DNA from 4 places in the Sphingopyxis sp. FD7 genome. Region 3 is predicted to be linked to each of the others. Evidence: predicted binding sites of a transcription regulator. Region 3 holds the regulator's gene; each other region holds the start of a gene.
What was found. Region 3 encodes LexA, which represses DNA repair genes until DNA is damaged. Its sites were predicted from a motif close to GTTCCNCNCTTGTTCT; they were not measured.

Region 1: uvrA (excinuclease ABC subunit UvrA) is a predicted target of LexA. The motif match lies at 5,022-5,037, and genes of this name have one in related genera.
Region 2: SPYCA_RS03760 (S24 family peptidase) is a predicted target of LexA. The motif match lies at 5,563-5,578, and genes of this name have one in related genera.
Region 4: SPYCA_RS07975 (ATP-dependent helicase) is a predicted target of LexA. The motif match lies at 3,596-3,611, and genes of this name have one in related genera.

What each region holds. Positions count from the first base shown of each region.
Region 1 covers NZ_AP017898.1:1,442,274-1,449,992, reverse strand. Annotated here, with positions in the region: gene SPYCA_RS06780 (dihydroorotase) at 1-473, opposite strand, end outside; gene SPYCA_RS06775 (aspartate carbamoyltransferase catalytic subunit) at 464-1,459, opposite strand; gene ruvX (Holliday junction resolvase RuvX) at 1,637-2,095, opposite strand; gene uvrA (excinuclease ABC subunit UvrA) at 2,092-5,010, opposite strand; gene SPYCA_RS06760 (BCCT family transporter) at 5,115-6,647, opposite strand; gene SPYCA_RS06755 (hypothetical protein) at 6,684-7,178, shown strand; gene SPYCA_RS06750 (hypothetical protein) at 7,159-7,659, opposite strand.
Region 2 covers NZ_AP017898.1:802,100-809,818, reverse strand. Annotated here, with positions in the region: gene SPYCA_RS03785 (WYL domain-containing protein) at 1-74, opposite strand, end outside; gene SPYCA_RS18965 (hypothetical protein) at 246-1,949, opposite strand; gene SPYCA_RS03770 (helicase-related protein) at 1,954-5,073, opposite strand; gene SPYCA_RS03760 (S24 family peptidase) at 5,649-6,290, shown strand; gene SPYCA_RS03755 (thermonuclease family protein) at 6,303-6,728, shown strand; gene SPYCA_RS03750 (DUF5818 domain-containing protein) at 6,725-7,030, shown strand; gene SPYCA_RS19490 (DUF6961 family protein) at 7,030-7,227, shown strand; gene SPYCA_RS03740 (hypothetical protein) at 7,252-7,491, opposite strand; gene mobF (MobF family relaxase) at 7,562-7,719, opposite strand, start outside.
Region 3 covers NZ_AP017898.1:1,989,970-1,997,688, reverse strand. Annotated here, with positions in the region: gene SPYCA_RS09420 (ComEC/Rec2 family competence protein) at 1-1,301, shown strand, start outside; gene lexA (transcriptional repressor LexA) at 1,255-1,938, opposite strand; gene SPYCA_RS09410 (molybdopterin molybdotransferase MoeA) at 2,013-3,203, opposite strand; gene moaC (cyclic pyranopterin monophosphate synthase MoaC) at 3,200-3,673, opposite strand; gene mtgA (monofunctional biosynthetic peptidoglycan transglycosylase) at 3,849-4,556, opposite strand; gene SPYCA_RS09395 (hypothetical protein) at 4,617-5,261, opposite strand; gene SPYCA_RS09390 (M23 family metallopeptidase) at 5,336-6,430, opposite strand; gene SPYCA_RS09385 (LytTR family DNA-binding domain-containing protein) at 6,509-7,339, opposite strand; gene rpoH (RNA polymerase sigma factor RpoH) at 7,366-7,719, opposite strand, start outside.
Region 4 covers NZ_AP017898.1:1,696,072-1,703,790, reverse strand. Annotated here, with positions in the region: gene SPYCA_RS07985 (acyl-CoA dehydrogenase family protein) at 1-158, opposite strand, end outside; gene SPYCA_RS07980 (aspartyl/asparaginyl beta-hydroxylase domain-containing protein) at 178-1,227, opposite strand; gene SPYCA_RS07975 (ATP-dependent helicase) at 1,280-3,592, opposite strand; gene SPYCA_RS07970 (septal ring lytic transglycosylase RlpA family protein) at 4,051-4,605, shown strand; gene rsmD (16S rRNA (guanine(966)-N(2))-methyltransferase RsmD) at 4,602-5,144, opposite strand; gene SPYCA_RS07960 (pseudouridine synthase) at 5,144-5,998, opposite strand; gene SPYCA_RS07955 (response regulator) at 6,154-6,591, shown strand; gene SPYCA_RS07950 (AmpG family muropeptide MFS transporter) at 6,692-7,719, shown strand, end outside.

The DNA.
Region 1 (7,719 bases), 550 kb from region 3:
AGCGAGGCGGCATAGGCGAGCGCGCGGCGCATCACGCCGCTGTCGGCGATGCGGGAGCGGCCGGTGGCGACGGCGCGCGCGCCCGCCGCCTTCATCAGGCCGATTTCGGCGAGTTCCTTTCCCTCAAGCCCTTTGGTCGCGGCGGCGAGCGGATGGACCCACAGGTCGGGCTTGCCGCCCTTGGCTGCGCGCTCGACCAGTCCCGCGCCGTCGAGCGGGCCATTGTCGGGCATCAGCGCGGCGCGGGTGATCCCGCCGAAGTGAAAGGCGGGCTTGTCGGTCGCAAAGACGCCGAGGTCGATGATGCCGGGGGCGAGCCACTGGCCTCTGGCATCGATTGTCTCGGCGCCTTCGGGAATGTCGGTCGGGTCGATCGTGGCGATACGGCCATCGACCGCGAGCAGGCTGCCCGGACGCGGCGTGTCGCCATCGACCAGCCGAGCATTGACGATGTGGAGCGGCCTCAGTTCCATCCCGGCACTCCCCGCTGGCGGCGCGTCAATATGTCGAGGCACGCCATGCGCACCGCGACCCCCATTTCGACCTGCTCGGTGATCGTCGAGCGCGCGGGATCGTCGGCGATGCTGCTGTCGATCTCCACGCCGCGGTTCATCGGGCCGGGGTGCATGACGATGGCGTCGGGCTTCGCCTTGTCGAGCCGCTGGGGGGTGAGACCATAAAGCGCATGATATTCGCGCGCCGAGGGCAGGTAGGCGCCGTCCATGCGTTCGTTCTGGAGGCGCAGCATCATCACGACGTCAGCGTCTTTCAGCCCCTCGTCCATGTCGGTGAAGGTGGCGACGTGCATCCGTTCCATCGCGGGCGGGGTCAGCGTCGCGGGGGCAACGACGCGCACCTCGTTGCCGAGCAAGGTCAGCGCCAGGATGTTCGAGCGCGCAACGCGGCTGTGGAGAACGTCACCGCAGATCGCAATGGTGAGTCCTTCGACCTTGCCAAGGCGGCGGCGGATGGTGAGCGCGTCGAGCAGCGCCTGTGTCGGATGCTCGTGGCGGCCGTCGCCCGCGTTGAGAACGGGGCAATCGACCTTGTCGGCGATGAGTTGCACCGCGCCCGACGCCGAGTGGCGAATGACGATGGCGTCGGCGCGCATCGCATTGAGCGTCATCGCGGTGTCGATCAGCGTCTCGCCCTTCTTCACGCTCGACTGCGCAGCGTGCATGTTGACGACGTCGGCACCGAGGCGTTTTCCGGCAATCTCGAACGACAGGAGCGTGCGGGTGGAGTTTTCGAAAAAGGCGTTGATGATCGTCAGCCCCGCGAGCCGGTCGTCATGCTTCGCCGCGCCGCTGCGGTTGAGTTCGACCCATTGTTCGGCGGCATCCAATAAGTAGGAAATCTCCCACGGGGTAAGCTGGGCGATGCCGGTGAGGTGGCGATGGCGAAAGGCATCGCCGCCGGGCGGATAGTCGCTGGCGGGTCGGATGGTGGCGCTTGTCATTAAAGGGGAGCGTTTAGGTAAGGGCGGCGATTCTGGCAAGCGTATCCTCCCTGTGGCGAAGCCATGGGGAGGGGAACCGCGCCCGCAAGGCGTGGTGGAGGGCAGCAGCGGCAGCGTTATGGCCCCTTCGTCAGCGCTTCGCGCTGCCACCTCCTCACCGCTACGCGGCAGGGAGGATCATCTTGTCATCGCGTCGATCGCGCCTTGCAATATGAACGCCGCTGCGGCGCTGTCGACGCGCTCGGCGCGTTTGGCGCGGCTGATGTCGGCGGCGATCATCGCGCGTTCGACCGCGGCGGTCGACCAGCGTTCGTCCCACAGCAGCACGGGGAGGCCGAGCGGCGCGAGGTTGCGCGCAAAGGCACGCGTGCTCTGCGTGCGCGGGCTGTCGCTGCCGTCCATGTTGAGCGGCAGGCCGACGACCAGCCCGACGACCGACTGCGCAGCGACGAGCGCCCTGAGCGCGTCGAGGTCGGCGGCGAATTTCTTGCGCACAATCGTCTTGTCGGGCGATGCAAAGGACCAGCCCGCATCGCACAGCGCAACGCCTATCGTCTTGGTGCCAACATCGAGCCCCGCGAGGCGACCGCCGTTCGGCAAGGCGGCGGCAAAGTCGGCGGCGGCGGTGGTGATCATTGCGGCGGCGCCTGTTTCTCCAGCAACGGCTTGAGATACTGCCCGGTGAAGCTGCGTTTTTCCTTCACCACCTGTTCGGGCGTGCCGCATGCAACGATTTCGCCGCCCTTGACCCCGCCTTCGGGGCCGAGATCGAGGATATAGTCAGCGGTCTTGATGACATCGAGATTATGCTCGATCACGATGACGCTGTTGCCCTGTTCGACGAGCGCCTGGAGCACTTCGAGCAATTTGCGCACATCCTCGAAATGCAGCCCCGTCGTCGGCTCGTCGAGGATATAGAGCGTCTGCCCGGTCGAGCGCCGCGACAATTCCTTGGCGAGCTTCACCCGCTGCGCCTCGCCGCCCGACAAGGTCGTCGCCTGTTGCCCGACCTTGATATAGCCGAGCCCGACGCGCACGAGCATCGCCATCTTGTCGCGGATCGCGGGCACCGCCTTGAAAAATTCGGCCGCATCCTCGACGGTCATATCGAGCACGTCGGCGATACTCATCCCCTTGAACCTAACCTCCAGCGTTTCGCGGTTGTAGCGTTTGCCGTGGCACGTCTCGCAGGTCACATAGACGTCGGGAAGGAAGTGCATCTCGATCTTGATGAGGCCGTCGCCGGTGCAGGTTTCGCAGCGCCCACCCTTGACGTTGAAGCTGAAGCGCCCCGGCTTGTATCCGCGCGCCTGGCTTTCGGGCAGCCCCGCGAACCAGTCGCGGATGACCGTGAAGGCGCCCGTATAAGTGGCGGGGTTCGACCGCGGCGTGCGGCCGATCGGCGACTGGTCGATGTCGATGACCTTGTCGCAATGTTCGAGCCCGGTGAGGCTCTCGTGCGGCCCCGCGACGAGCCGCGCTCCGTTCAGCGTGCGCGCCGCCGCGGCATAGAGCGTGTCGATGATCAGGCTCGACTTGCCCGACCCCGACAGGCCGGTGACGCAGGTGAAGGTGCCGAGCGGGATCTTCGCGGTGACGTTCCGGAGGTTGTTCGCGCGCGCGCCCTTGAGCACCAGGTCGAAGCCGTTGCCGGGGCGGCGGTGCTTCGGCACCTCGATCTTTTTCGCCCCTGTGAGGTAGGCGGCGGTCAGGCTCTTCTTGTTCGCGAGCACCTGTTTCAGCGTGCCCTCGGCGACGATTTCGCCGCCGTGGACGCCCGCGCCGGGGCCCATGTCGACAATATGGTCGGCGTGGCGGATCGCATCTTCGTCATGCTCGACGACGATCACGGTGTTGCCGAGGTCGCGCAGACGCTTCAGCGTCGCGAGCAGCCGGTCGTTGTCGCGCTGGTGCAGACCGATGCTCGGCTCGTCGAGCACATAGAGCACACCGGAGAGGCCGCTGCCGATCTGGCTCGCAAGGCGGATGCGCTGGCTTTCGCCGCCGCTCAACGTGCCGCTCGTGCGGTTGAGGTTGAGATAGTCCAGCCCGACATTGTTGAGGAAGCCAAGCCGCTCGTTGATTTCCTTCAGGATCGCCCTGGCGATCTGGCGCTGCTGCTCGTTCAGCTTCTCGTCGAGCGTCGAAAACCATTGGAGCGCGTCGGCAACCGACCGCTGCGCCGACATGCTGATATTCTCGCCCGCGATCTTCACCGCGAGCGGCTCGGGGCGCAGCCGCGCGCCGTGGCACGTCTCGCACGGCTGCGCGGTCTGATATTTGCCCAGCTCTTCGCGCATCCACGCGCTTTCGGTCTGGAGCATCCGGCGATTGAGGTTGCCGATCACCCCCTCGAACGCCTTGTGCGTCGTATAGCTGCGCTTGCCGTCCTTGAAGGTCAGTTCGACGGGCTTGCCGCCGGTGCCATAAAGGATGATCAGCTGCACCGCGCCGGGCAGATCCTGCCATGGCGTGTCGAGCGAGAAGCCATAGGCTTTGCCGAGGCTTTCGAGCACCTGCATATAATAGGGCGAGGGCGGGTTCGATTTCGCCCACGGCACCACCGCGCCTTTTTTGAGGCTGAGCGCATGGTTGGGGACGACGAGCTCGGGGTCGAACTCCAGCCGTTCGCCGAGGCCGTCGCACGCGGGGCAGGCGCCCTGCGGCGCGTTGAAGCTGAACAGCCGCGGCTCGATCTCGGCGATGGTGAAGCCGCTGACCGGGCAGGCGAATTTTTCGGAGAAGATGAGGCGATTCGCCGGGATGCCCGCGCCCTTCATTTTCTGTTCCGTGCCGCCGCTCTCCTCGTCCTCGCGGCCGGGCACGACACCGTCGGCGAGATCGACATAAGCAAGCCCTTCGGCCAGCTTCAGCGCGGTTTCGAAACTGTCGGCGAGCCGCGTCTCGATGCCTTCGCGCACGACGATGCGGTCGACGACGACCTCGACATCATGCTTGTACTTCTTGTCGAGCGCCGGGGCGTCCTCGATCGCGTAGAACTCACCGTCGATGCGGACGCGCGTGAAGCCCTCTTTCTGCCACTGCGCGAGTTCCTTTTTATACTCGCCCTTGCGTCCGCGGACGACGGGGGCGAGCAGATAGGCGCGCGTGCCTTCGGGAAGCTGCATCACGCGGTCGACCATCTGGCTGACCGTCTGCGCGCTGATCGGCTCGCCGGTTGCGGGCGAATAGGGAATGCCGACGCGCGCCCACAGCAGGCGCATATAGTCATAGATTTCGGTGACGGTGGCGACGGTCGAACGCGGATTGCGGCTCGTCGTCTTCTGCTCGATGCTGATCGCGGGCGAGAGGCCGTCGATATGCTCGACATCGGGTTTCTGCATCATTTCGAGGAACTGGCGCGCATAGGCCGACAGCGACTCGACATAGCGCCGCTGTCCCTCGGCATAGATGGTGTCGAAGGCGAGCGACGATTTCCCCGACCCCGAAAGCCCTGTGATGACGATCAGCGCGTCGCGCGGCAGATCGACGTCGACGCCCTTCAGATTATGCTCGCGCGCACCGCGCACGGAGATGTGGGTGAGACTCATGGAGGCGGTATGTTCCAGATTTGTTCTAAAGACGCAAGGGCGGTCTATACCGCTTCGCCGCTTAGATAGGACGCGCGCCGCGCGGCGGCAATGTGCCCCTTGGGTCAGCGATCCGTCGAGGCAACGGCCGGTCGGCGTTCCATCGTCATGACGGCCAACGACATCGCGGCGCCGAGGATGATGAACAGCGCGGGAAAGCCGCCGAGGACCGACATCATGCGGATGCCGTCGATCCCCGACGATGCGACGAGAATGGTCGCGACCAGCCCGACGGTAATCCCCCATGCGATCTTGACCGCGAGCGGCGCTTCGGGCGTTTCGGGCGATATGCCATGCGTCGAAAGCGCGCTCATCGCCGAGACATTGCTGTCGGCTGCCGTCACATAGGAAATGAAAATCGCGCCGATCAGCAGCACGAGAACGGGCAGGCCCCCGCCGAGTTCGCTGAACAGGTGATAGAGAAGCGGATCGGGACCGGCGCTGGTCAGGAGGGTGTAAAGACCGCCGCCCGATTGCTGGTCGAGGATGATCGTCGTTCCGGCGATGACAATCATCCAAACCGCGCCGAACAGCGCGGGCAGCAGCAGGTTGACGAGGATGAAGGCGCGGATGCTGTAGCCTACCGCAAGGCGGCCGAGGAACAGCGCGGTGACCGGCGCCCAGGCGAACCAGTTGGCCCAGTTGAAGATTGTCCATTGTTGGTGCCAGTCGCGATCAACGTCGATGCCGAGGCTGCGCGGCACGAAGGTTGCGGCATAGTCGGTGGCGCCCGCCAGGCCGAGTGCGGGAAGGCGCGCGGCGGGACCGCTGACGACGACGAACAGCAACACGCCGAGGAACAGCCAGATGTTGAGGAGCGACAATCGCGCAATGCCGCGCTGAAGACCCAGCGCCGCCGAAATGACGAAAGTGGCGACGATCGCCGCGGCGATACCCCAGCGCAGCGGCGCGCCACCCGCGAAACTCGACAGTCCCTCGATTCCGCCCGCGAGCGCGAGCACGCCCGCGCCGAGCGAAGCGGCCATGCCGGCGACGAGCGCGAACAGGCAGACGATGTCGATCGCGGTGCCCGCGGCGCCGTGCGCGCGCGGTCCGATAAGCGGCACGAAAAGCGACGAAAGGCTGAAGGGTTCGCGGCGGTCGTAATAGACGAGCGCGAAGGCAAGGCCGGCAACGGTGTAAATGGCATAAGGCGTCAGCGTCCAGTGAAGGAACATCGTCGACATGGCGAAGGCCGCGGCGGCGTTGCTGCCCGGCGTGATCCCCGGCATCGCGGGCGGGGCGTTGAGATGGAACAGCGGCTCGGCGGCGCCCCAGAACAGGATGCCGGTGGCGATCGTTGTGCAGAGGGTGACGGCAAACCAGCGCCAGCGTGTCAGGATCGGCGTCGCCTGCGCCCCGCCGACAATGCGGCCGCCGAGCGGCGACAGCGCCACGATCAGCAGCAGCGCGAGGAAAACGATGCCCGCCCAGGCGAAGAGCGGCGAAAAATGGTGCAGTATCCAATCGTTGATCGCCGTTTCGACGGCCACGACCGTCGCGCCCTGCCACAGGCTAAACAACACGGCGGCGAGCAGGACCGCGAGCGGGACGAAAAAGACGGGCCGGTTGAGTGGATATTTCGTCGGGGCTGGCAAATGCGGGTCCGATCGCGCAGAAGGAAGGGGCCCAGCATGACGACTGGCCGACGCGAGGTCAAATCGCGGCCGGAACGCGGCGCGAGCTGGCGCGTTGGAGCAGAGCTGTGGATCGAAGGAGACGTTTCGATGACCCGGACGATATTGACCGTTTCATTTGCCCTGGCGCTGCTGGCCGCCGGTCAGGCCGCCGCGCATCAGGCCGCCGACGCGCCGCCCGCGGCCCAACAGAAATTGCCCGACGGCACCACGGCCGAAGAGCGGGCCAACACCGCACGCCTCAACGCGGAGCAAGCGGCGCGGGCGCGGAGCGATAACGTCCTCTATACGCAGGAAGTCTCGGCGGCGGCGCAGCAGGTCGCGCACGACCAGCAAGTCTTTGCCGAGGAAACCGCTGCCTATGAGGCCGAAAAGGCGCGTCTTGCCGCAATGTCGGCCGAGGAGCGGATGAAGTGGGAAGCCGACGTCGCTGCATGCAAGGCTGGCGACAAGACGCGCTGCGCGCCGCCGGTCAAGGCGCCTCCGCAATAAAATCGGGCGCATCGGTGCGGGCGGGGCGTTCCGTATCCCGATCAGTCTCGCCATCCTGTGTCGAGGCGGGAGGTTCGATGGCTGACGCGGACGATAGCGGCGCGAGATTCGGGAAACTGCCGCCATATCGATAATTTTCCTCGGCGTGGGCGTCGTCGATCGCCGGTTCGACGGCCCCCAGCGCGCGGAACGCGCCGTTCGCGCGCTGTTCGCGGTCAGCGCGGAGGCGCGCCGCGACGCCATAGCTGTCGGGACAGGCGCGACACGGGGCGGGTTCGATCAGGGGAGTCGCGGCCGCATCGGGGTTGGCGCTGAGCGCCGTGTAGGACATCGGGATGTCGGCCGTGTCACGGCTTAACCGCTTCCCTGCGGCCATGTTGCCCAGAAGCGCACCGCACAGGACGCCCACGCCGACCAGCAGCACGCCGCGGAACAGCGCGCTTTCGACTTTTCGAGTCGTTCGGTAAGATAATTTCTTCACAATGACAAAAAATGGTCGCTTTGTCACCGGGATGCAAGAATTGTGTCACGAAATTACCGT
Region 2 (7,719 bases), 1.2 Mb from region 3:
TCCCAGAAAAGCCTGAATTCGATGAACTCGAGTTTGCGCTCGACACCCCATCTCAAATTCGGCTTCTCGTCCATGGCCAATCCCTTCGCCTGCAAATCAATTTTTGGACCCGTCCAGAAAATTGACTCTCGAGCCGTCTAACTGGGAACAGTGTCACCAGCAATCGGCATGTTCCCACCAAGACCATCAAGCGTGGCCAATCGGGATTCCCGGCCGGCCGGTGATGCTTGATGCTCGGCCCGCAATCAGATCATATCCTTATCGATCATCCGAAAGGTCTGAATAGGGAGCGGCGGAATGTCGTCTATCTCCGATGGGAGCCGCAATTCGTGAAGCTCGGTGACGTCACGGGTCAATCCGTAGGCGAGAAGGAGACGCGACTGATCTCCTCTCTCTCGAAGGATTTTCGATGGCGGAGATGGCCGCTTCAACGGGATGGCTCCAAGCACCTGGTCTTGAGGAAGTAAGTTTATATAGCGGGTGTGGAGGTCGGTGTCGCACCCGCCTCCGGTAATCACCAACTGGACCGGCCTCCGCCGCCGACCTGGCTTGAACAGGCTTGGAGCTCGGGTGTCGGCCTTAGCCTTCCCATATACATCTTCGAAAAGGTAATCGCATGCCCGGGTGAAGGTTGTGTCATCGACCCCAGCAGATCGGGCAACCTCGAGAGCACTTGCTCCGAACAGATCAACGCCAGCTGTGAACACTGACGCTCTGAGCTGAGCCTGCAAATTGAACGAGACGATATCGAGTGTCGATGCGCCCACATCGATCAGGATATGAGCGCCGTGCTGAACCATGGGGTCTGCCGCATATCCAGCGATCGCTGCGGTCAGTTCAGGCACAAGCTGCAAGTAAGGAGGCAGGGTGGACGGCGCAGCCGCCAGCTCTGCCCTCAATGCCTGCAGGTTCAACGAGCGAACTTTCGGCGCCAGCGCATAGGCTGCTGTGACCAGGCGGGAAAACTCCGTGAAAGCTCTCTTGTCATCACGAACAGCGACAGGAATTCCGATGTTGATGAGCACGAAATGATCCGCGCCGACCGGGTGCAGTGGTTGCTCAAGAGCATAGGCCCCGACCATATAGGCGAACTGCAGAGCCAGAAATGCCGTTGCTGCTTCAGCTCTTGTGACCTGAGGCACCTGAGGCATAGGGTTCGAGCCATGGCCGGCAATCAACCCGGTTTTGAAACCGTCGAGCGCAATCGCGCCATCCACCGGATATAGCGAGAATTCCTCGTTTCCTGGGTGATACCAGATGACGCTCTGCCACAGGCCAGGATGCTTCGCGGATCGGAGTTCATCTGGGACGGGGATAACGGCCACAGGATCGTCAGCCACATAAGGCTGGCGATAGGCCACCTTGAGCGAGCTTGTGCCAAAATCGAAGCCGATGATGTAACCGTCTTCGTCTGGTTCTGGACGATCCCGCAAGATAGCTGATCCAGCAGCAACGGCGCTGTCAATAATTGCTTTGCTCGCAATGGAAATCGAATGAGGCCGCTCCTCGACCGAAGGCGTGGAACCGCCGACCAGCGCCCGCACACGATCCGCAGCGGATTTTCGCAACTTCGCGGGATCGCCGGCCACGGCAGGCTTGGGCTTTTGCGCAGGTGCTGGCCGAGCGACCGGTTTTTCGGCCTCGACAGGTTTGTGGGGCGTTGGCGGCGCGGCCGGCTGCGATCCCTCCGCTGCGCCTTCCTTGGCTTCGCCTGGTAACGGCGTGTTTAGGCGTGCCAAGGCTGCCGCAGTCAATTTCGGCTTGGGACCTGTCGGCTGTTGAACCGGTCTCGCCGGTTGCGAGGCCGCGCGCCGTTTCTCTTCGGCTTCTTGCTGACGTCTGGCTTCAGCAGCTGCGGCTTCAGATTTGATCAACGTGCGTTTCAGTTCCCCAAGCGCGGACCCGAGATCACCGAGCGTAGCTTTCGGGAAGCTGTGATTTCGGCTCATCGAATCAGCCCGCCACTTCTATAATCGCCACGCCGACGAGTTGCGGCTGGGCGATCTCAAAGGCATCCTCCTTGACCTTCAGATCGTCCAGTTTGACGTCCATCCGGGCAAGAAATTTATCGAGCTTCCCTTGGAGCATCTTGGCAGATCGCAGTTTCTTGTCCTTCTGTTGGACATCGCCGCCTGACAGTTCCAGATCGAGAATCCGGGATTTCATGTCGGTGCGTTTTCGTTCCCGGTGTTCCTGGACCAGTGCAATTTGGGTTTCGATCTGGTCATAATGCCGAGCAGCCTCAGCATTCTCGAAATCGTCCCGAGCATTGGCAATGAGCGGGATGATCCTGTTTTCGACAGCATCGATCGCGCTGTTCAGTTCCTCGGGAGCAAGTGCCGAGAGGCTGGGATCGGAGGTCAGGGCCTGAATGAGCAGCTTTTCGGCTTCGTCAGGTCCGATAACCTCGCCAGTCCGGATTTCTGATGCGAGATAAAAGAGCTTGTCGACGGGAACGAGGCCATCGATCGACCAGCGTTCGACCGCGACTGCGTATCGCCCCTGCTTCAGACCGCCGGCTTCCTGTCGGGAAATCTTAAGCGATGTCACAGGCCGAATGGCGAGACCGGCGAGGCGGCGTTGGCGGATCTCGGATGCAAACCGTGCCAACGGGTGTGTCATGGGTACGGTATCGATCGCGCGAAAGCGGCCCGGGTCTGGATTGCTGCCGAATACGACACGGACACCAGATCCAGCATCTCTTCTGAAGCGCGTCGGGTAACGCTTGGCCGAACTGTCCAGAAACCGTGCGAATTCTGCCTGTGCGCGCGAGGACAGACGCGCTTCATAGATTTCCACCGATGCGCCCGGCACTCGATCAAATCTGGTGTCGGGGAAATTCTCCACGAGCGTGCTGACGATGTAGTCCCGAAGGTCGCTGCTCGAGAGCATTTTGTGAGGTGCGTTGGCCTCCTTGATGCGGTTGAGGATGTTTTCTCCGTGGGCGATGAGCCCAGGCGCCTCACGCTCCAGTTGATCCGCCTGCTGCTTGCGGGCTTCGGCCGCTTGGGTCGCGCGGTCGATCTCTGCTGCTCGCTCAGCGAGACTCAGCGTGGGGTCAGACAGGATGATGTCGAGATCCTTGACGATCTCGCCCAGAATCGGCTCGAAATCGCCTAGGGCGTATCGAATAATGTCGAGGCGCTGATAGAGGCGATCATAGACGATCTCCTCGATGGTATTGCTGGCAATAAGATTGATGATGTCCACGGATTCGGACTGCTGACCAATACGATCGACGCGGCCGATCCGCTGTTCAACTTTCATGGGATTCCAGGGCAGATCCCAATTGAGCACGATGCGGCAGAATTGCAGGTCAAGACCTTCGCCGCCGACTTCTGAGGTCAGGAGCACGGTGCCGCGAGGCGCATCCGCGAACCGTTCAAGGGTCTGCTGGCGGTCCTCTTTGATCCCGCCGTGGAGCTCCACGACATTAATCCCCTGGGATTCCAATCGCCCCTTGAGATAGCTGATGACGCGCCTGAAGCTTGAAAAGACAATGAGCTTCTGGTCGCCATCTGCAGACTTGAGGTCTTTGATCGCAGCGCTCAGCCTCTCGAACTTGGTATCGTTCCGTTCCAGCTCTGCAAGGACCGTGCGGTCATTGCAGATCTCGCCAAGAGCACTGACAAGCGGACCTGGAACCGATTTCGGCGCGTCGTCGTCCTCTTCATCCAGCGAAAGATTGCCGGTCTTCTCTCCCCAATGGCGATAAGCCGACGCTAGGCTGGACGCCAGAAGACGCTGTGTCTGAGCCAGCAGGAACCGTTCATTGAGATCCCGGTCGTAGGCGTAACGCTCGATCGCATGCGTAATTCGATCATAGAATTTGCGTTCGTCCGCTGACATTTCCCAAGGAATGGTCTTGGGCCGCCGCTCGACCTTGAACTCAGCCACATCCCGGCGTCGTGTTCGGTTCACAATCGAACCAAGCAGGGACATCTCCTCTAGCCGGGCGGCCAAACGCACCCTGGTTTCAGGGGTATCTTCTACGCCAGACTTCAGTTCAGCGCGAAGCCGCTTGAGACGCCCCCCGGTTTTGAGAATCCGCCCAGGCGGCAGCTCATCTATCAATTTTGCCACTGAGGCGATGGGGACACCCGGATTTCGGGCTGCTTCGCAGGCAGCGACCAGAGGCGCGTTTTCATCCTGCAGGATTGCAAACTGCCATTCGTTTTCAAACGTGTCCGGATCAAGCAGTTTCAGCAGCACCCGCAGGTCGTTCGAGCGCAGGTTAATGGGGGTGGCGGATAGCAAAAGGCTATAGTCTGCAGCCTCGGTGACCAGCTGTCCGAGTTTATGATTGGCGGTATCGGCATTGCGCATGTGGTGGGCTTCATCGAAGATCACCAGGTCGAACAGCTCATCATCTCGTTCATCGGCCAGGTAGCGAGCCAGTTGCCCCCTCGCGGACTGGTCAGGCTCCACATCGTCATTCCATTTCGCTGGAGGCCGCAGCGACGAAAGTGATGCGATTGCGGCGAAGCCCTGCTTGCGCTCGGCATCATCGCGCAGCAGATCCATCAGCTCCGCCGCATTGCACGCCTTGGCTTCCACGTTGAACTTTGAGCGCAGCTCAGCCCGCCATTTTTCCACGAGGGGCTTGGGACAGACCACCAGCAGCCGCCGAGTGTCGAAACGGGCAACCAGTTCAGTCCAGATCAGTCCTGCTTCAATGGTCTTACCCAGACCGACTTCGTCCGCAATCAAAAGCCCTCGCGCCGGAGCGTTGAGCAGCTTCAACAGGGGTTTGAACTGATAGGCATGAAACTGGGTGTTGGTGGCACCCATAGCGTAGATCATGTCTGCCAGCTTGCCGGTCATTCTTAGGTGATTGATCGTACGCCGCAGATCAATCGGTGAGGAAAGCTTGCCATTGCGAAGGTCCTCGAGCGCGTCGACTTCTGCCTCCACGCGTTCCAGCTGGCCGGCTGGGCGGCGGGCGCGACCAGTGGGAAATTCCACCTCTATCATGAGGCGACCCGTCATTTCTTGAGGGGGCGTGTCCGTAACGACCCCCACTGCGGAAGGATCGCGCTTAAGGCGCACTCGTTCACCAGGCTTGAAGTTCATCGGTTCAAGCGCCCCCCGTTCCCCTATCAACCGCGCAGATACGAATCAGTTAATTGACCCGCACAGAAAGTTGACCCTTAGATCGTCTAACTGGGAAGACCGTTGGCAGCAACTGGCTTGTTTACGGCCCTTACGCTGGAGATCGGTTCAGCATGGCGACGGCTTCATTTCGACATTGCCAGCCTAGATGCTGATAGTCCTGAACGCCTGATCACGAATATCCTGCCGTGCGACATCCGATGTGACGGCGGGACTGGAAGGGAACGGCTCAGCCAGTTTGGCAGATTTCAGCCCTTGCTTCGGCCTCATTCAGATAGCCGCGCAAGCGCTCTTCGGTCCGCCGACGTGGCCGCCTGCCAGATTTCAGATCGGCTACCAGCCTTGGGTCTCCAACTGCCATCCGACCGAAGGTGCTTGGCGACGTCCGGGTTTGCGCCAGATATGCCTCGATATGCTCCAGTAGCTCCATCGCCCTCGACTCGCTTTAAGCTTGCGTTCTTGTTATGTTCTTACTAGGAAGGCTTCCTAGAGTCTAGGATCGATTTTCCTAGGCGCCCGCGATAGGACTGGCAGTCATGGACGACGCACGGAGAGCCCTGGACGAACTGATCCAGCAACGAGGGGTGAATTACTCCTCGGTTTCGCGCCTGTTGGGGCGCAATGCCGCTTACATCCAGCAGTATATTCGGCGCGGCAGCCCGAGGCAGCTGGACGAGCAGGACCGCTCGGTTCTGGCGCGATTTTTCGGGGTCGATGAGAAGGTTCTTGGAGCACCTGCCCGCCGCTCAGGCCCGGTCGTCGAACTGGTCCATGTGCCTTTGCTCAATGTCGAGGCATCGGCCGGCCATGGCGCTCTGGCCGAAATGGAAGCCAAATCCGCTCAGTTCGGCTTCGACGAGAAGTGGCTGCGCCGACTGACCGCGAGCAAGGCATCGAGCCTCTCGATTATCGCGGTCCATGGGGACTCCATGGAGCCAACCCTCCACGATGGCGACGAGGTTATGGTCGATCTCGGGGATGGCCAGTCGCGGCTGAGAGACGGGATCTATGTCCTGCGGATGGACGACATGTTGAGCGTAAAGCGCATTGCCCTCGAACCACAGGGCAAGCGCGCGTCGGTTCTGAGCGACAACCCGGCCTATCCAAGCTGGCGCGGCCTCGAGAAACGCACGCTCAACATCGTCGGACGGGTTCTCTGGTTCGGACGGGCGCTCTAAGGTGGTTCTCTGATGCTTGCCCTCCTTGCCGCTTCGATCGTCGCTTCCGGACAGACCTTTACCTGCACACCGACTCATGTCTGGGATGGTGACGGTCCGGTCTGGTGTGCGGAAGGCCCTCACCTGCGGATCGCCGGCATCGCGGCCCGGGAAATGGACGGCACCTGCCGCACCAATCAGCCCTGCCCAAATGCCACGGCAATTGAGGCGCGCGACGCCCTTGTACATCTGATGGGCGGCGCGAAGGGAACAATTTCGACCGGTCATGTGGTGGTCAGAGGTCCGCGGCTGACATGCCGCTCCGAGGGGTCCGCAGGCGGAAACAGGACCGCTGCCTGGTGCCGTCTGCCGTCAGGTGCCGATCTGTCATGCGCCATGATCAAGACCGGCACTGTCCTGCGCTGGGATCGCTACTGGAAAGGCCCAGCTTGCCGGTGAGCAGCACCACGCATCTGACCGGCATCGTCGAATGGGCGGCCAACGGACCAGTGCTGCGAACTGACGGTGGCGGGACTTGGGAACTCGACAACACCCGCCAGGTACGGAAATTCATCGGCTCTCGTGTCGAAGTGGTCGGGGAGCGTTCGGGGTTCAACGGATTTGCTTGCGACCAGATATGGCCTGTCGGACAACCTCGACCGACTGCCTTCAAACTACGCCTCGAATTCCTCCTTGCCGTAGCCTTCGTCGCCTACGGTCTCTACGCGGCGGTTGGCGGTGTCGTCGGCCTGCTGGGCTGATGCTGAGCGACTGGGAGCTTTGGGCCTGCGCCCACCATGTCCTGCAAACTCATGGCGCCAAGGCTCCCTTGCACGTCGCCGAGCAGATTGGGGCGCTCGCACTTGCTGGCGACGAGGCAGGCATTCGGACATGGCAGGCTATCGCCGAGCGGATTGTTCAGCTGAGCTCCAACGCCCCGGACCGGCCACTCCAGTAAACCTCCTCGACAAGGCCAATCAGTTCATCCGATCGGCGACAGATCGCCCGGAAACAGACACGATTGCGCGACCTGGCCGCCCTGGCTGTCGCCTTCGATGGTGAAGCCGCGCATGCGTTCGACCAGATGACGAGCAAGATCGACCCTGGCGCTGCGCTGGGCGCGCGGATCATCGGCATTGAGACGGACGAGCGTGTGCTCCGGCGCAACGGCCAGCGCGACTTCGAGATGAGTAAGCAGGATATCATCGGAGATTCGGGGCATGGGTCAATGAGAACAAATAAAGAACTTCGCGTCAACCGGCCATGTGCGGACGCATGGGGACAGCGGGACGCTAGATGCCGATCTCGAATGGCTTGGTGATCGACCGGACAAGCTCTGGCGGCTTGCGTTCCGGTGCAGGCGCCACACGATCTTTGGCCTGCCCTTTGGCTGCCGCATCGCGGAGGAGATCGACCGTTTCAAGCGCTGAACGCTTCATGCCGGCATTGC
Region 3 (7,719 bases):
TGCTGGCGATGCGGCTGTTCGCGCTGAGCCAGCGGCTCGCGCTCGCGGGCCTTGTCTTGCCGCTCGCGGCGGCGGCGGGGGCGCTCGCGGGCGGGGGTTATACATGGCTCGCCGGGGCCGAAGTGCCGACCTTGCGTTCGTTCATCGCCGCGTTGCTCGTGCTCGTCGCCTTCCTGATGGGACGCGAGGCGCTGACCTTGCGGCTCGTCGCGGCGGGGGCGCTGATCGTGCTCCTGTGGCGGCCCGAGGCGCTGGCGGGGCCGAGTTTCCAGCTGAGCTTTGCCGCGGTCGCCGCGATCGTCGCCCTCCACGAAAGCCCGGCGATGCAGGCGTTCCTCGCGCGCCGTGAGGAATCGTGGCCGTTTCGCCTGGGGCGCGGCGTCATCGGCTTGCTGATTACGGGCCTCGTCGTCGAGGTCGCGCTCACGCCGATCGCGCTTTTCCATTTCCACAAGGCGGGGCTGTACGGCGCGCTCGCCAATGTCATCGCGATCCCGCTCACAACCTTTGTCGTCATGCCTGCCGAGGCACTGGCGCTACTGTTCGACAGCGTCGGACTTGGGGCGCCCTTCTGGTGGGTCGCCGAACAGGCGCTGCGGTTGCTGATTGCGCTCGCCCACGCCGTTTCGGGCGCGCCGGGGGCGGTGACGACGCTGCCCAGCTTTCCGCCATGGGGCTTTGGCCTGGCGCTATTCGGCGGGCTGTGGATATTGCTGTGGAAGACGCGCTGGCGCCGATGGGGGATGATTCCGCTCGCGGCGGGCGCCGCCGTGCTGTTTGCGCAGCCGCGCCCCGACCTGCTGGTCACCGGCGACGGACGGCACATCGCCGCGGCCCTGCCCGACGGCGGTTACGCGCTGCTCCGCGATCGCGCGGGCGACTATGTCCGCGACAGCATGGCCGAAGCCGCCGGAATCGACGCCCCGCTCGCCACGCTCGCCGATCTCGATCATGTCGAGTGCAACCGCGATTTCTGCCGCTGGGTGCAGGGCGCGGGGACGGCGCGGCGCATCATCCTCGCCTCGCGCGGGCGCGACCGGGTCGAGGGCACGGACATGGCCGCGGCGTGCGCCGCCGCCGATATTGTCATCAGCGACCGCTGGCTGCCGCGCGAATGCGTCGGCCGCTGGCTGACGATCGAGCGCGACAGCCTCGCCGAAACGGGCGGGCTCGCGCTCTATCTTGGCGAACGGCCCAAAGCCGTCGCCGCATTGCGATCCGGCGCCGAGCATCCGTGGCGCCGCCCGCAGCAGGTCAGTGGTAACGACGAAGCAATCCCGACAGACGCCCTTGCACAATGACGCGCTCGGCAGGGTAGCGTTGCGGTTCATAGGCGCTGTTCGCAGGATCGAGCCGGATCATCTTGCCTTCGCGGCGGAAAAATTTGAGTGTCGCATCCTGCCCGTCGACAAGCGCGACGACAATGTCACCCTCGCGCGCCGTATCCGCTTTCTGGATCAGCGCATAGTCGCCGTCGAAAATGCCCGCCTCGACCATCGAGTCGCCCGACACTTCGAGCGCATAATGTTCGCCCGCGCCGAGCAGCGCCGCGGGAACGGCGAGCTGCTCATGGTCCTCAAACGCTTCGATCGGGACACCCGCGGCGATTCTGCCGTGCAGCGGCACTTCGATAATGTCGTTCGCGGCGATCGGTTTGAGTGCGGGGGGCGTCTTGCGGAGCGCGACGACATTGTCGCGATTGTTGTTCACCACGGACTTCGCGGCTTCGGGCAGCTTCAGCACCTCCAGCGCGCGCGCGCGATTGGGCAGGCGGCGGAGAAAGCCCCTTTCTTCCAGGGCGCTTATCAGACGGTGGATGCCCGATTTCGACTTGAGGCCCAGCGCCTCCTTCATCTCCTCGAACGAGGGCGAGATGCCGCTCGCGTCGAGGCGCTGCTGGATGAAGTGGAGCAGTTCATGCTGCTTCGCGGTCAACATCGGTCATTCTCCATGAAGGCCTGGAGCGTCAGGCCGGACATAGCGGGAACGATAGTGGAACAAAGCAGAACTTGTCAAGCGATGGCGATATAGTCCGCTGCATCGCCCGCGCTGCGCGCCGGGGCGTCTATATCGCGGATCAGCAGCGCATTGGCCGCGGCGAGCGGGAGGGTGCGGCCGCTTTCCTGCCCCACGAGCGGGGTGAGCAGCCCGCGCTCGACCCGCGCGCGCAGATAGTCGCGGCGCGTTCCCCCCGCATCCAGCGGCGCGGCGAGCGGCGCGCGCTGCACCGGCGGCAAGGGTGCGCGCGCACCCGCGAGATGACGAACGAGCGGGAGTAGGAACAGCGTCGCGGTGACGAAGGCCGACGAGGGATTGCCGGGCAGGCCGAGCAGGATCGCATCGCCCAGCGTTCCGGCGATCAGCGGCTTGCCGGGCTTCATCGCGATCTTCCAGAAATCGAGCCGCCCGCCCGCATCAACCAGCGCGCCGCGGACATGGTCATGATCGCCGACCGACGCGCCGCCGACGGTGACGATGACGTCGTGATGCCGCGCCAGATCCTTGAGAACCCCTGCCAGCGCCGCGCGGTCGTCGCGGACGTGGAGCGGCTGCACGGGCACGGCGACCTCGCCCGCGAGCATCGCGGCGAGCATCACGCCGTTGCTGTCGGGGATCTGGCCGGGGCCGAGCGCGCGGCCTGGGGCCACAAGTTCGTGGCCGGTGGTGAGGATCGCGACGCGCGGTCGGGCGCCGACGGGAAGCGTGCCCGCGCCGCTCATCGCCGCGGTGGCGATGGCGCCGGGCGTCAGCCATGAGCCCGCCGCGAGCAGCGCGTCGCCGGCCGCGAAATCGGCGGCGCGCGCGCGGATGTGGCGACCGCGGCTCCCCGGACCGTCGCCGGTCAGGACCAGCCGGTCGCCCTCGCGCGCGACATCCTCCTGCACGATCACCGTGTCGGCGCCGGGCGGGACGATCGCGCCGGTGAAGATGCGCAGCGCCTCGCCGACGCCGACCGCGCGGTCGGGCGCCGCACCCGCGGCGACCTCGCCGGTCACGGCCCACGGGCCGGGCAGGTCGTCGAAGCGGATCGCATAGCCGTCCATCGCCGACAGCGGCGCCGCGGGCTGGTCGCGCCCGGCGAGGACGTCGGCGGCGAGATAGCGGCCATGCGCTTCGGCAAGCGCGACCGTTTCGCCCGCGAGCGGCGCGCGCAGCCCGATCAGGCGCGCCTGCGCCTCCTCGACGGGCAAGAGCGCGCTCATTCGGCGCGCCAGTCGCCCGAGCGGCCGCCGCTCTTTTCGAGCAGGCGGACGTCGCCGATCACCATCGCGCGGTCGAGCGCCTTGGCCATGTCATAGAGGGTGAGCAACGCGACCGACGCGGCGGTCAGCGCCTCCATCTCGACGCCGGTTGGCCCGGTCGTCTGCGCGACCGCCGTGACGGCGATGCCATTGTCCTCCCACGCGAAATCCACGCCAACCTTGGTGAGCGCGAGCGGATGGCAGAGCGGGATGAGGTCGGCGGTGCGCTTGGCTGCCATGATGCCGGCGATACGCGCGGTGGAAAGCACGTCGCCCTTGGGCGCATTGCCGCCGCGGATGGCTTCGAGAGCCTCCGCCGACATGGCGATGCGTCCGCCGGCGACGGCGCGACGCTGCGTCGCGGGCTTGGCGCCGACATCGACCATATGCGCGGCGCCGCTGTCGTCGAGATGAGTCGGTTTGAGGGTCATAAGGGGAGCGAAGCAAGGGGCGAGGCGAAAGGCAAGGGGGACAGAGGAGGAATTGTCGGGGAACGGCCGGAATCCACCCCACACCAGCCGCACAAGGCTGACCTTTCCTGACCTTTGGACCGATTGCGCCGGGGCCGTGCCGACCGCTCCGCGCCCCGAAGCGGACATCCGGCGCCTAATCGTAAACGCACGCATCCAGCCCGTCGCGCCGGACCTGGCCGATGCGCGCGGCGATGGTGTTGCCATAGCGGCGCGTGAAGCCCGACGGGCTCACCGCCTCGCGCTTCCGGGGCAGCGGCAGGATGGCGGCGATGCGCGCCGCCTCGCGCGGGGTCAGCTTGGCCGCGCCCTTCTTGAAATAACGCCGCGCCCCCGCCTCGACGCCATAGGTGCCGATCCCCGTCTCGGCGACGTTGAGGTAAACCTCCATGATCCGCCTTTTGCCCCAGATCGTCTCGATCAGGAAGGTGAACCAGACTTCGGGCACCTTGCGGACATAGCGCGTCCAGCCGCTGCCCTGCCACAGAAAGACATTTTTCGCGGTCTGCTGGCTGATCGTCGATCCGCCGCGCAGCCGCTTGCCCCTGGCGTTGCGCTCGATCGCTTCCTCGATCGCCTCGGTGTCGAAGCCGCTGTGGCTACAGAATTTCCCGTCCTCCGCCGCGATCACCGCGCGGACCATGTTGCGGTCGATGTCCGACAGGCTGGTCCAGTCCTTGGTGATGCCGTTGCGGTCGGCCAGCATGGTGAAGGTCACCGGCGGCGGCACCACGGCATAGACGAGCACCCACAGCACCGAAAAGGCGATCAGCCATAACAGCCATTTGAGCGGACGGAGAAGCCAATGGGATTTACGGCGCCGGGTCGATTTCGCAGTGGGCATGATGGTTCATTAGCCGCTTGCCGACGCGCGGCAAGCGGCTGTTTGGTGTCGGGAGGGGCGTCAGGCCTTGGGCGGTTCGCCGCCCGGCCCGTCGCCATGCTTCTTGTCGCCGTCCTTCTTGTCCGTGGCGGCGTCGATCGCCTCGCCCGCCTTAGCGGCGGCGCCCCTGGCCGCGTCGGCGGCGTCGGACGCGAGCGAGCGCATCTTCGCCTCGGCTTCGGCTTCCTTGCCGCTCATCACGACCCACGCCATCGCCGCGGCGGCGATCAGCGCGAACAGGGCGAGCCAATATCCGATTTCCCAATTGACCTGGATCATCGCCATCGCCGCGCGGTCCATGTCGCCGCCGCCGCCGTTTTTCGCGGCCTCGGCCATGATCGCATCCTTGCTGTAGCGCCAGGTGCCGAGGAAGATCAGCACCAGCGCGGCGACCGACGTGCCGAGCACCAGCTTCGCCGCTTCGCGCCCGCGCGTGAAGAGCAGGAACAGACCTCCCGCAATCGCCAGCAGCGCCAGGATCAGCCACAGGTTCATCGCCGCGCCATCGCCCGCCGACGCCGCGCGCCCCATCGTCGTGACATTGCCAAAGGCAAGGCCAAAGCCCGTCGCTTCGGCGATCTTCTGTTCGGAGCAGCTGATCGTCATCCACGGCAGCAGGAAGGCGACGAGGGCGATGCCCTTGGGAATCCGGATCCATTTCCACATGCTGTTTCCCCCTCACGGTAAACGCGACCCGGCGGGCAGGCTAGCCGATTGTCTCGCCGAGTCAAATCGCCGGTTCAGGGGTCGAAGCGGATCACGGCATAGGGGGCGGGCAGGCCGTCGACGGGGCGTTGGGTTTCGGCGCGCCAGAGCTTTCCTTCCCCAAAATCCTCGCGGGTCGCATAGGCCCCCACAACACGCCCGGCGGCCAGCCGATAGGGCAGGCCTTCGCCGTCGAGCGGTGCGATGGCGTCGGCGACGTGGAAATGCAGGTGCGGCTGGGTGACATGGCCGGTCGCTCCGACCCGGCCGATGACCTGCCCTTTGCGAACGCGCTCGCCTTGCCGGACGGGGATGCCCGGCATCAGATGCTGGTAAAAGGCATAGCGGGCGCCGGGCAGCCGTTGGACGATCATCGTTCCCGTCTCGTCCTCGACGCTGGCGCGCGCTTCGGGGGCAGCCGGATCCTTGACGACCAGGATTTCGCCATCGGCGACCGCCAGCACGTCGGCGCCCGATCCGTCGGCGGCGACATCGCTCCCCGCCGAGGCGCGGTCGAACCCCGCCGCGGGCATCCAGTCGATCGCGTGGCGTCCGGGCAGGCGGACGCGCCCGCTGACGGCATAGGGATAGCGGCGATGGCCGTTATCGAGTTCGGGCAGCGCCACCGCGGCCCACGGCCCCCCGCGCAGCGGCGCGCCGATGTCGAGGTCGGTTGCGGGCTGCGGCGCGAAGGCGCCCCCCTCGATCGCGACCGGATCGCCCGGAGCATCCGCGCGTTGCGGCACCAGGCCGATCCGGTGGGTCAGCGGCTCCACGTCGCAGCGGCGCCACGGCACCGCGAGATAGAAGATCGCCCGCTGACCGGGGGCAAGGTCGTGCGCGCCGCCCGGCTGGGCGCCGATCCGCCGCATGACTCGGGCCGGGTCGATGCGGGCGATGATCGCGCCATCGTCAGCCGCGCGCAGCTCGACAGCGGTGACGGTCAGCGTCTGCGCGGCGAAATTGGTCGCATGAAGCTCGTAGACGAGCCGGTCCTCGCCGTCGATCCGCGCGACCGGCGGACTGTGCGGGACGGTGAGATGCAGCGACTGAAACGGCCGCACCTCGGCCATCGCGGGCGGAGCATCGGGCGCGGCGGAGAGGAGGAGGAACAAGAGGCTGAACGGCATAGACGGGTCTCCACGATGAAGGGGAGGCCGTCATGGTGGGAAAGGGCGCCGCGGACGATCGCCAATCGGCGAGCGGGACTATTCGCCCGGACGAGCGGGCCGGGGGTCGAGCAGCGCGGCGAGATTGTCCCGGAAACGACGGCTCAGCCGCAATTGTTCGCCGCCGATCAGCCGGACAAGCGCGTCGCCGCGCCCGATCGGCGCGATCTCGCGCACCCGGTCGATACGGATCAGCGCGCCGCGGTGGATGCGCGCGAACTCGGCGGCGGGCAGGCGCTGGCCAAGCGAGGTCAGCGATTCCTCGATCAGCATCGTGCGTCCCGCCGCATGGATTTCGGCATAGTCGCCCGCGGCCCCGATCCAGTCGATCGTGTCCGGCGGGATGCGCGTCAGCCGTCCGCGGCTGCGTATCTCGATGACGGCATCGGCGCGAGAGCCGTCCTCCCGCTGTCGGCGCGGCCAACGCGTCCAGGCGATCGTCAGTGCGACAACGCCCGCGTAAAGCATCGTGTTGGTGTCGAAATTGCGTACGAACATGATGTCGGCCATCGCGCCCCGCGTTGCGACGCGCGCGCTGCGATAGACGGGCCAATAGATCAGCCCGAACAGCAGGACGTGCGCGTAAACGGTGACGGGCCACAGCAGCAGATAGGCGGCGATACGCCCCCACCACGGCCTGATCCGGCGTTCGATGGCCAGCGCCGCGCCGACGACCGGCCAGCTGAGCAGCGCCCAGATCGAATAGATGGCCGCAACATAGCCGAGCGTCGGCCACCAGTCCTGCGCATGGCCGCGATACGCCGCGACGAAATAGCCTTGCCCGGCCTGTGCGAGCGCCACCAGCGTCCATGCCGCCAGCGTCAGGCCGCTCCATCCGGCGCGGGTAACGGGCGCGCGCGGACGGATCATCGTCGGGTGCCCGGCGCCGTGCCGCGTCAGGCGGTGAGGAGGCGCCGGTCGCCGGCGAGCTTCAGCATCGCCTTTTGCAGCTTTTCAAAGGCGCGCACCTCGATCTGGCGCACGCGCTCGCGGCTGACGTCGTAAAGCTGGCTCAAATCCTCGAGCGTCTTGGGATCGTCGGTCAGGCGGCGCTCGGTCAGGATATGGCGCTCGCGCTCGCTCAGCGTATCGAGCGCCTCGGTCAGCAGCTCATGTCGCACGTCGCGCTCCTGCGCCTCGGCGACGCGCTCGTCCTGCAACGGGCCTTCGTCGCCCAGCAGATCCTGCCACTGGCTGTCGCCATCTTCGCCCATCGGGACGTTCAGCGACGTGTCGCCGCCCATCGCCAT
Region 4 (7,719 bases), 290 kb from region 3:
AACAGCCCCATGTCGCGCATTTCGGCAAGGATGTCGTCGGGAACGCGGCCGAGCTCCTCGAGCTGGTCTTCGGCGGGGATCAGCCGTTCGCGGACATAGCGTTGCAGCTGTTCGATGAAAGCGTCGTAGATGTCGGCGTCCATTCCCGGATTGGTCATCGTTTCTGTGTCCCTTGGTCTATTGTTCGCCATATGTGTCGATCGCGGAGAAGATGCGCGTCAATTGTTCCCGTTCGTCGGCGTCGATGTCGGGGCGCCAGATTTCGAACAACAGGATGGTGCGGTCGCTCGTCCCGCGGTTCCACGCCTCATGCTCGAAACTGTCGTCGAAAATCAGCAGCTCGCCCTCGCGCCAGCTGCGCGTTTCGGCGCCGACGCGCAGCCCGCAACCATCGGGGACAATCAGGGGCAGGTGGCAGATCAGCCGCGTGTTGAGCATGCCGTGATGCGGCTGGATATGCGTGCCGGGGGTGAGGCGCGAAAAGAGCGCGATCGGCGCGCGGTTCGGGATGACGGGCTGCGGCGCCAGTTCGAGCGCGCCGAGGGTCGCGGGGCACAGTCGGTCCATGCCGTCGGCCACCGCGCCGTCTTTCCACAGCCAGGCGGCGCCCCAGTCGGGCTTGTCGAGCAGCGGATTATTCGGCGGCGGGCGGTCGGCGTTCGCGCTGACATAGGGAGTGAAGCGGTCGGCCGCCTGCTCGATCAAGGCCTGAAGCTCGGCACGGATCATGTCGGTCGCCGCCTCGATCGCTTCCGCCCAGGCGAAACTGGAACGCTCGAAGAAAGGCCGCTGCGCGAGGCCGGGAAAATAGAACATGCCCGGCTGTTGCAGGTAGAGCGGCTGTTCGCCCGCGAGCATGCGGAGCGCTTCGGCGACGCGCGGCGGGGCGGTGCACCGGTCGATGCCCGCTGCGCCGAGCTGCGCAAGCAAATGGTCGGCGAAGGCGCGCTCGGACGTGGCGATGAACGCTTCGGCGCGCTGGAGCCCGGCATGGAGCGCAGCCGGGACGCTGCGCGCCTGCGCAGCGGTGGCCAGCGCGAGGCGATAGAAGCTGCCCGCCGCGCGTTCGTCGGCGAGCCGCCGTTTGAGTTCGGCCATCGCCAGCAATGCGGGGATGTTGCCGCGGTCGGCACGAATCGCGCTGTCGAGCGCCGCCGTCTCCGCCTCGACGTCGCCGCGCCGGTGCGCGTCGCGCGCCTGATCGAGCCATGTCGCGGGTGCCGTCATCGCCTTTGCCATAACGCGCCACCCGGGCTTTGCAAGCGAGCGCCCCGCCGTTTCAGGCCGCGCGGACGAAGCTGTCGAGCACGCGCTTGGTTCCGGCCTGGTCGAACTCGACCTCCAGCTTGTTGCCGTCGATGTCGATAATCTCGCCATAGCCAAACTTCTCGTGGAACACGCGCAGCCCGATCGCGAGGTCGGCGCGCGGCCTGGCGCCGACCGACGCGGCGGGGCCGCGTTCGGAAGGCGCGGGCGCGCGGGTGACGGTGTTCGATGCCGCCACCGCGCGCTGCCAGGCGGGGCCGCGCGTCATGATGCGCGACGGTTGGCGTTCGGCGACATGCGCGAAAGGATCGCCCTGCACCGACCAGTTGGCGCGCCACAGGCTCTGCCCGCCGCCGAAGCTGTTTTCGCTCTCCACATGCTCGGGTGGAATCTCGGCGATGAAGCGACTGGGGATGCTGCTCATCCACTGGCCATAGATACGCCGGTTCGCGGCGTGATAGATGCTCGCGCGCTGGCGGGCGCGGGTGATCGCGACATAGGCGAGGCGGCGTTCCTCCTCGAGGCTGGCGGTGCCGCCCTCGTCCATCGCGCGCTGCGACGGAAAGACGCCATCCTCCCACCCGGCGAGAAAGACATGGTCGAACTCGAGTCCCTTGGCGGCGTGGATCGTCATGATCGTGACCGTTTCGGTCTGATCGTCATTGTCGCGGTCCATGACAAGGCTGACATGTTCGAGGAAGGCTTCGAGCGAGTCATACTCCTCCATCGCGCGGACGAGTTCGGAGAGATTTTCGAGGCGCCCCGCGGCTTCGGCGCTGCGATCGGCCTGGAGCATCGCGGTATAACCCGATTCGTCGAGAATGAGCTGGGTCAGCTCGGGGTGCGGCAGCTGGCTTGCCTTCGCCTGCCAGCCGCGCATCATCGCGATGAAACTGGCGAGCTGGCGGCGCGCCTGCGGTGTCAGTTCATCGGTTTCGGTGATGCGCGAGGCGGCGTGGAACAGCGGGGCGCGTTCGGCGCGCGCGAACTGGTGGATGCGCCCAAGCGCCTTGTCGCCGAGTCCGCGCTTGGGGACGTTGACGATGCGCTCGAACGCCAGATCGTCGGCGGGTGACTGGACGAGGCGGAGATAGGCGAGGGCGTCGCGGATTTCGGCGCGTTCGTAAAAGCGGAAACCGCCGACGATGCGGTAAGGCATGCCGATCGCGATGAAGCGGTCCTCGAACTCGCGCGTCTGGAACTGCGCGCGGACGAGAATAGCGGCGCGGTCGAGGCTGATCCCGCGATGCTGGAGCGTTTCCAGTTCCTCGCCGATCCGCCGCGCTTCCTCCGGCCCGTCCCAGACGCCGACGACGCGCAGCTTGTCGCCGGCGTCGAGTTCGGTCCAGAGCGTCTTGCCGAGCCGGTCGCTGTTTTGCGCGATCAGCGCCGATGCGGCGGCAAGGATCTGCGGCGTCGAGCGGTAATTTTGTTCGAGGCGGATGACCGTCGCGCCCGGAAAATCCTTTTCAAAGCGCAGGATGTTCGCGACCTCGGCGCCGCGCCACGAATAGATCGACTGGTCGTCGTCGCCGACGCAGCAGATATTCTTGCGCGCCTGCGCGAGCAGGCGGAGCCACAGATACTGGCTGGCGTTGGTGTCCTGATATTCGTCGACGAGAATATATTTGAAGCGTTGCTGATAGTGCTCGAGCACGTCGCGGTGCGTCTTCAATATCACAAGCATGTGCAGCAAGAGGTCGCCGAAGTCGCAGGCGTTGAGCGTTTTCAGCCGCGCCTGATAGAGCGCGTAGAGATGCTGCCCCTTGCCGTCGGCATAGGCCTCCTTGTCGGCGGCGTCGAGATCGGCAGGCGTCAGCCCGCGGTTCTTCCATTTGTCGATCAGGCCGGCGAGCTGGCGCGCGGGCCAGCGCTTTTCGTCGAGTCCTTCGGCCTGGATGAGCTGTTTGAGGACGCGCAGCTGGTCGTCGGTGTCGAGGATGGTGAAATTGCTCTGGAGCCCCACCAGCTCGGCGTGGCGGCGCAGCATCTTGGCCGCGATGCTGTGAAAGGTGCCGAGCCACGGCATTCCCTCGACCGCGTCGCCGATCATCCGCCCGATCCGCTCGCGCATCTCGCGCGCGGCCTTGTTGGTGAAGGTGACCGCGAGAATCTCCGAAGGCCAGGCGCGCCGCGTCCAGATGATGTGCGCGAGGCGCGCGGTGAGCGCCGCGGTCTTGCCCGTGCCCGCGCCCGCGAGCATCAGCACGGGGCCCTCGGTCGTCAGCACCGCCTGCCGCTGCGGCCCGTTCAATCCGCGCAGATAGGGCGGGTCCGATGGGTCGGGGCGGGTCAGGTCGGGCGTCGAGGCGGGGGGCGTGTTCACGCGCGAACGATTAGGGAACGCGGCGCGGACTGTCCAGTGCGGGGCTGAGGTCGGGTCGGTTGTGGCGAGGGCGGGTAGCTCGGCTGAAGGCCATTGTTCCTTGTCCGTCACCCTGAACTTGTTTGGCGCTTATCCCGCTCGCATCCGTAGGCGTCATTGCGAGCGCAGCGAAGCAATCTCCAGCTTGCGTAGCACCCGAACGATGGCTGGAGATTGCTTCGTCCCCCGGATCAAGTCCGGGGTCCTCGCAATGACGAGTCGGGTCTCCCTATGGTAAGGGGATAATCGCCAACTTGCTTCAGGGTCCATGGCCCGGTCGTTTCCTTTGGCGCGGCGCCGGATGAGAGGTCAGGCCATGGATGCTGAAACAAGTTCAGCATGACGAGGTTTGATGGCAGTGAACACCCCAACCAACTCCAGACTTTATCTCCTCCTTCCGGCCCTTTAGGGCATGGGTCATGCAATGGGATTCAGCGATGCGAGCGGCCGGGCCTGCGATGGCGGTTCTGGCGCTCTCCGCCTGCGCCGGGGGCAATTACCGCCCGGTCGCCGACACCCCGGTGCGGATCGGGCCCGCCTATACGATCCGCGGCACCACCTATGTCCCCGCCGCCGCGCCCGCCTATGACGCCGTCGGTTATGCGAGCTGGTACGGGAGCGAGTCGGGCAACCGGACCGCGAATGGCGAGAAGTTCCGGCCCGGCTGGATCACCGCCGCGCATACGACGCTGCCGCTGCCGACCTATGTTGAGGTGACCGCGCTCGACACCGGGCGGCGGATCATCGTGCGCGTCAACGATCGCGGCCCCTTTGCGCGCGGGCGGATCATCGACCTGTCGCGCGGCGCGGCCGAGGCGCTGGGGATGCGCGCGCAGGGCCATGTGCCGGTGCGCGTGCGCCGCGTCGAACCGTCGGAAAAGGACCGCAAGCGGCTGCGCGAGGGCAGGGCCGCGGCGGCGCTGGCGCCGGTGCCTGTGGACGAATTGCAGCGGCTGCGCGCGCGATTGCGCTAAACCGGGCGCAGAAGCGTGAGTTTCGCCTTGCCGACCTTGCGCTCGGCGTCGATCTCGAAGCCCGCGACCTCGACCGTTTCGCGCTCGCCCGTTTCGATCGAGATCCAGCCGTCGGGGGCGATCCAGCCGAGGCGGGCGAGCTTGTCGAGCGCGACGCTGCCCGCGCCAGTGGCATAGGGCGCGTCGAACAGCAGCAGGTCACAGGTCCGCCGCGCAGGGCCGAGCGCGAGCACCGACCCGGCGCGGATGTCGGCGCGTGGGGTTGCTCCCAGCGCGTCGAGATTCCTGCGGAGCGCATCGAGCGCGTCGCGATCCTGCTCGGCGAAGAGGCATTGTTCGGCGCCGCGCGACAGGGCCTCGATCCCCAGCGCGCCCGACCCGGCGAACAGGTCGGCGACATACAGTCCCTCGAAGCTGCCGAGACGGCTGGCGAGCATCGAAAAGAGCGTTTCGCGCGTGCGGTCGGCGGTCGGGCGGGTGGCGTCGTTTTTGGGCGCGAGCAGCTTGCGGCCGCGCCATTCGCCGGCGATCACGCGCATCAGCCGAGATGCCGCCGGAACTTGAACAATTCATCGCGCGGCACGACCTCGACCGCCCCCATGTCGAGCCCGGCGAGGGTGAACTCGCCATAGCGGGTGCGGATCAGGCGGCTGACCTGAAGCCCCAGATGTTCGAGCACGCGCCGCACCTCCCGATTCTTGCCCTCGGTCAGCGTCATTTCGATCCACTGGTTGCGCCCAGTGCGGCGTTCGAGATTGGCGTCGATCTTGCCATAGCGGATCCCGTCGATTTCGATCCCCATCACCAGCTCCTCGAGCTGCGCCTGGCTGATGTCGCCAAAGGCGCGCGCGCGATAGGTGCGCTCGACCCCGCTCGCGGGCAGTTCGAGCTGGCGCTTGAAGGCGCCGTCGTTGGTGAGAAGCAGCAGCCCCTCGGTATTATAGTCGAGGCGGCCGACGGGCATCAGCCGCGGCAACCCCTTGGGCAGCACGTCATAGATCGTCTTGCGTCCCCTGGGATCGCGCGCGGCGGTGAGGCAGTCCGCGGGCTTGTGGAAACGATAGAGGCGGGTCGAGACGGGCTTTGCAACAGGGTTACCGTCGACGGTCAGGCCGTCGAGCGAGGTGAGAAGCGGCGCGGGCTGAGCGATGACCGCGCCGTTCAGCGCGATGCGGCCCTCCTCGATCATGCGCTCGACGTCGCGGCGCGAGCCGACCCCGGCGCGTGCGAGCAGCTTGGCGATGCGTTGCGGGCCATCCTCGCGTTCGGCCTCGGCCGGAAGCTTGCGCGGCGGCGCGTCGGCGCGCGCGGCGCGGCGGCCGCGCGGGGCCGCTGCGGCAGAGCGGTCGGCGCCGGAGCGCGGGGCGGAGCGGGGCGGGCGGCGGGTCGTCATCGGAACGGATGCGGCTTTCTTGTCGTTATTCGGGAAAATGCTGTTGCGTGCGTGCCACGCTCATAGCCGGAAAAGTGTCGCTTCGTCGATGGCAAGCAGAAGCGATATTGCAGGAAAGCGCCGGGCGAGTCATGGCGCATTGAAAGGGAGATGTCATGCTCTTCGGTCCGCGTCCTTCCTGCATCAAACGCCTGCTGGTTATCGAGGATGACCCGCTGACGGCGTTCGACAATGAGCATACTTTGAAGCACGCGGGCTACGACGTCATTGCGACGGTCGATTCGGGCGAGGCGGCGGTGCGCTATATCGCGGCGGAACCGATCGATGCGCTGGTGCTGGACCTCGGCCTCGCTGGCGATATGACCGGGCGCGAAGTCGCGCGGCTGGCGCGTGACCGCGGCATCGCCGTGCTGCTGGTGACCGGCCAATGCCCTGAGGATGCGAGCGACATCGCCATGGCCTGCCTCGACAAGCCGCACAGCCCCTCGGCGCTGGTCGCCGCACTGAAGGCGCTCGAAACGATGATCTGCAAGAACCAGGCGCCGCGCAAGGTCGCGGGCCTGACGACATATTGGCGCCCCGCCGCGGCCTGAGCACGGCGGACCGGCGCGCCGGTCAATTACCCGCTTCCATTTTGGCAGGGAGGCTTTAGGCCCTGTGCGATAAGCGCCGCGGGCGGGGAAAGGACATCATATGCAACTCGGGCTGGACACGGCGGTGCTGATCGCAGTGATCGCGCTGGTGATTGGCCTGGCGTTCGTGATCCCCAGCTTTTCGCCCTATCGCAGGCCGATGCCGATCGTTGCGTTCCTTCTCGGCATTTCGAGCGGCTTTCCGCTGACCCTGCTGCTCGGAACGATGACATTCTGGCTGTCAAAGGTCGGGATCGAGAAATCGACCATCGGCTTCGCGATCGGGCTTACGACGCCCTACACGCTCAAGTTTCTGTGGGCACCGCTTGTCGATCGCCTGCCACTGCCCTTTTTGACCAAAGCCTTCGGACAGCGACGTGGCTGGCTGTTCTTCATTCAGGCGCTGCTTGTGATCGCGATCTGGAACCTCGGCACAAGCAACCCGACGAACGACAATCTGGCGCCCTTCGCCTTCTGGGCGATCGCCGTCGCCTTTCTGTCGGCGACGCAGGACATCGTCATCGACGCCTATCGCATCGAAATCCTCTCGGATGCCGAATTGCCGCATGGCACCGCGATGAACCAGTTCGGTTATCGCACCGGCAATCTGATTGCGGGTGTCGGCACCATCGCGCTGGCGTCGCCGGAGGGTTTCAATCTTGGGTGGGCAGCCGCATATGGTTTTACCGGACTGGCTGTTCTCCCGGCCCTCCTCGGTGCGCTTTACGCCGGATCGGGGCGTTTCGATCCCACGCGCGCCAATGCGCTGGCTGGAGGTTTCGCCGCGTGGCTGAAGGACACGGTTGTCAATCCGTTCCGCGAGTTTCTGGGCCGCAATGGCGCCGTGCTGATCCTTCTGTTCGTGCTCGTCTACAAGGTCGGCGATGCCATGGGGCAGGGGATGCTCAATCCGATGATTGTCGAGCTGGGCTTCACCGATACCGAGTTCGTCGCGATCAACAAGGGCGTCGGTTTTGTGGCGCTGATTGTCGGTTCGGCCTGCGGTGCGCCCTTCATCGCATGGCTTGGAATGGGCCGCGCGTTGCTCATATCGGGACTGCTGATGATGTTCAGCAATTTTCTGTTCGC